DNA from 2 places in the Bradyrhizobium sp. CCBAU 45384 genome. Region 1 is predicted to be linked to the other one. Evidence: predicted binding sites of a transcription regulator. Region 1 holds the regulator's gene; the other holds the start of a gene.
The links. The regulator LexA, encoded in region 1, represses DNA repair genes until DNA is damaged. The targets are predictions, from matches to a motif close to TGTTCNNNNTGTGTTCNG.
Positions count from the first base shown of each region.

Region 2: a site for LexA is predicted at 815-832, ahead of XH80_RS21100 (YifB family Mg chelatase-like AAA ATPase). Genes of this name have one in related genera too.

Region 1 covers NZ_LBIZ01000114.1:54,833-57,029, forward strand. The annotation lists gene XH80_RS26490 (hypothetical protein) at 36-239, opposite strand; gene lexA (transcriptional repressor LexA) at 425-1,126, opposite strand; gene XH80_RS26500 (molybdopterin molybdotransferase MoeA) at 1,302-2,197, opposite strand, start outside.
Region 2 covers NZ_LBIZ01000110.1:73,487-75,683, reverse strand. The annotation lists gene XH80_RS21110 (tetratricopeptide repeat protein) at 1-323, opposite strand, end outside; gene XH80_RS21105 (PilZ domain-containing protein) at 407-652, opposite strand; gene XH80_RS21100 (YifB family Mg chelatase-like AAA ATPase) at 880-2,197, shown strand, end outside.

The sequences.
Region 1 (2,197 bases):
AAAGACTGCTTCCGTGCATTCCGAGAGCTTCTTCGTTAGCGCCCAGCCGGTGCCGACCAACCCGAATAAGGCCAGGCTGGCTGCGCCCGTTGCCCGACGGCGTTGCGGGCATTGCGGAATTGTTCGTTCGTCGCCTGTGGCGCCCTGCGAACGTGATGCTGCGGCTGCGCAGCGAAGGTTTGCGACGCTGATATTGCGATCAGCGCGATCGCGACGGTGCTCAGAATAATCTTGCGCATGGCGGTCTCCTCGGTCTCGCAAGGCCTGCGAAGCGATGCGTGCTTCGTCATGGCGTGCCGGGGATGTAGCGCGGGAGAGGTGGCCGGATAATCAGTGCAAAACCAGAAAAACCAACCAGCCGGAGCGGACAATCGTCCGCTCCGATCTTGAGGGCGTGCTTGCCAGGTGGCGACGTGCGCCGCGTTCAGTATTTGCGGTACAGCCCGATCAGCTTGCCCTGGATCTTGACCCGGTTGGGCGGCAGGATCCGGACCTCGTAGGCGGCGTTTGCCGGCTCGAGCGCGATCGAGGCGCCGCGGCGGCGGAAACGCTTGAGCGTGGCTTCCTCGTCGTCGATCAGGGCCACCACGATATCGCCGGTGTCGCAGCTCTCGTTGCGCTGGATCAGCGCCATGTCGCCATCGAGAATGCCGGCATCGACCATGGAATCACCGCGGACTTCGAGCGCGTAGTGCTCGCCCGCGCCGAGCATGTCGGGCGGGACGCTGATGGTGTGGCTGCGCGTCTGCAAGGCCTCGATCGGCGTACCGGCCGCGATCCGGCCCATCACGGGAACTGCGACAGGGCGTTCGCCCTCATCGACGGGCGGGCTCGACATCGTGCGCACCTTGCCGAGATTGCCCTCGATGACGCTCGGCGTGAAGCCGCGACGGCTGCCGGCAGCCGCCTGGAGTTCAGGCAGCTTGATCACTTCGATGGCGCGGGCCCGGTTGGGCAGGCGGCGGATGAAGCCGCGCTCCTCGAGCGCAGTGATCAGGCGATGGATGCCCGACTTGGAGCGCAGGTCGAGCGCATCCTTCATCTCGTCGAAGGAGGGCGGCACGCCGCTTTCCTTCAATCGCTCGCTGATGAACCGCAGGAGCTCGTATTGTTTGCGCGTTAACATCTCGACCAAAATCCCCCTGACGATGTCGCTCGATTCCCAGACGCTGAATTCAGCAGTAAGCCGCTACATGCTCGAAACAAAGCATGAACGGACACTATATGTTCGATACATGTTCCACAACTGCTTAATTTACCGTGAACGCGACAAAGTTCGCGGGACGGTTGCGTCGGCGCGCTCACTCCGGCAGTCGCAACACCTCGCAAGGCGTGCCGGAAGCGGCCTTCGGTGCGAACGGCGCGCGCACGAGAAGTGCCTGTGCCGCAGCGAGATTCGCCAACAGTGAGGAATCCTGGTGGTTGACGGGAAGAGCGACGAGCGTGCCGTCGTCCCGCGTCTCCAGACGCGCACGCAGATAATCCTCGCGCTGGTCATTGGCCCCGAGGTCGCGACCGAGCACGGCGCGTTCGCGGCGATGATGAATCATTGAGCGGCCCGACAGCGCGCGAATCAGCGGCACCAGAAACAGGAAGCCGCAGACGTAGGATGACACGGGATTGCCGGGCAGGCCGATGACGCGCATCGGCCCGAGCTGCCCGTTCATCATCGGCTTGCCCGGCCGCATCGCGATCTTCCAGAACGCCATCGAGATACCTTCGTGCCGAAGCGCCTGCTGCACCAGATCGTGGTCACCGACAGACGCTCCGCCGGTCGTGATCAGGATGTCGGCGCCGGATTCGCGGGCGCGGCGGATGCCCGAGGTGGTGGCGGCAAGCGTGTCGGCGGCGACGCCGAGATCGATGGTGTCGGCACCCTCGCTGCGGGCGAGGGCGTGCAGGGCGTAGCCATTGGAATAGACGATCTGGCCGGGGCCGGGTGTCGAGCCCGGCATCACAAGCTCGTCGCCGGTTGCGAGAATCGCGACCTTAGGACGGCGATGAACGCTCAGCTGCGGATGGTTCATGCCCGCGGCGAGCGCAAGGTCCCGATCGGTCAGCCGTGCGCCCTTGCGCAGGAGCACGTCGCCCTCGCGGAAGTCGATCCCGGCCGGGCGAATGTGCCGCCCGGTGACGGCGGCTTCCTTGATCGTGATGCGCTTGCCGTCCGCGATGGTGTCCTCCTGGATCACGACCG
Region 2 (2,197 bases), on a different contig from region 1:
CCGGCGAGCAGCGCCTTGTTGCTGGGATGGGCGAGCACCGCCTGCTCGAACACGGCAACGGCCTGGGCATGCTGGCCGCTGTCGCGCAGCGCCTTGCCATATTCGAGAACGATATTGGGATTATCAGGCTTGGCGCGATAGCGCTCGCGCAAGGCGGCCATCTCCGGCTTGCCGTCGGCTGCGGCGACAGGTTCGGGCCGGCCGCCGAGCGCACCGGTCACGTCATCCAGGCCGGTGGTCTGGCAGCCGCCGAGGGCAAGCACCGCGAGCGCGGGAAGCAGGAATCTCGCCGGGGACAAGGCAAGGGACGAACGCTTGAACATACTCTGATCACCGCCGGCGGACTGATCAGAGATGCTTCACCGATTAACGCTAAAGTCCCGTTAAGGACGCCTGCCCCTTGGGCCTAATCGGTAAATTCCGCACCGAACTCGCAGCCGATGCGCCAGCGCAGGCGGCATTGGCGGGAGTAATCCGGCGCGAAGATGATCGTGAACTGCGGCGGCACTTCGAGAAATTCCGCCACCACTTTCACGCCCCCGTCCGAAATATCGGTGATCGTGCAGTCCCGAGGCAGCGAGCCCGCGCCAAAATGAATCTTGGCCAGCCGGCTGCACACCCGACGTTCGCTTCTGCGGCGATTTGCAAGCATTTGAATTCTTCACCCGTTAGATCACGGCCCATCCCGCATCCTCAGGAGTAGCGGACATGTGTTGGGATGTGCTGAGCGCAGCCACTCGCATTCGAGGCGTAGTCGAAGCTTAATGTCCTGATCCCGTTTACCTGAAGTTAGGGGGCCGGCGGCCCTCGCCCATGTTCCTGTATTGTTCTTGTCAGGGCGGTTGCTGTCTGCTACCCTTGATTGTGCAAGGGGGCAGCATGGTCCAGCGGGTTTCGACAGTCGCCTTTGAGGGCATAGAGGCCCGCGCGGTCGACGTGCAGGTGCAGGTCGCGCCGGGCCTGCCGGCCTTCGCCATCGTCGGCCTGCCTGACAAGGCGGTGTCGGAGGCGCGCGAACGGGTGCGATCGGCGCTGATCGCTTCGGGACTGGCGCTGCCGGCGCGCCGGATCACCGTCAATCTCGCGCCCGCCGACGTCCCGAAGGAAGGCAGCCATTACGACCTACCGATCGCGCTCGGGCTGATGGCGGCGATCGGCGCGATCCCGCCGGATGCGCTGGCCGGCTTCACCGTGCTCGGCGAGCTCGGCCTCGACGGCTCGATCGCGCCTGTGGCTGGCGTGTTGCCCGCGGCGATCGGCGCCAACACGCGCGAGGAAGGCTTGATCTGCCCCGCCGCCTGCGGCTCGGAGGCGGCGTGGGCGAGCCCTGATATCCAGATCGTCGCCGCACATTCGCTGATTCAGATCGCCAACCATTTCAAGGGCACGCAGGTGCTGTCGCGGCCCGTGCCGAAAGTGCATGAGGCCGCAAGCTCGCTGCTCGATCTGCGCGACATCAAGGGCCAGGAGAGCGCCAAGCGCGCGCTGGAGATCGCAGCCGCCGGCGGCCATCACCTGCTGATGATCGGCGCGCCCGGCGCCGGCAAATCCATGCTGGCCGCGCGCCTGCCCTCGATCCTGCCGCCGCTGTCGCCGAGCGAACTGCTCGAGGTCTCGATGATCGCCTCGGTCGCGGGCGAAATCGAGGGCGGCGCGCTGACCTCGCGGCGGCCGTTCCGCTCGCCGCATCATTCCGCCAGCATGGCCGCGCTGACAGGCGGCGGCGCGCGGGCAAAGCCCGGCGAGATCTCGCTGGCGCATCAGGGCGTGCTGTTTCTCGACGAGCTGCCCGAGTTCGATCCGCGTGTGCTGGATTCGCTGCGCCAGCCGCTGGAGAATGGCGAGGTCTCGGTGTCGCGCGCCAATCACCGCGTCACCTACCCTGCCCGCTTCATGCTGGTCGCCGCGATGAATCCCTGCCGCTGCGGCAATGCGTTCGAGCCCGGCTATGCCTGCAAGCGCGGCCGCATCGACCGCTGCACCGGCGATTACCAGGCGCGCATCTCCGGCCCGCTGATGGACCGCATCGATCTGCGCATCGAAGTCCCTGCGGTCACCGCAGCCGATCTGATCCTGCCGCCACCGACCGAAGGCTCCGCTGAAGTCGCCGCGCGCGTGGCGGCGGCGCGCGACATCCAGCTCGCGCGTTACGCACAGGCGGGCCTGCCGCGGGTCCGCACCAATGCCGAGGCGCCTG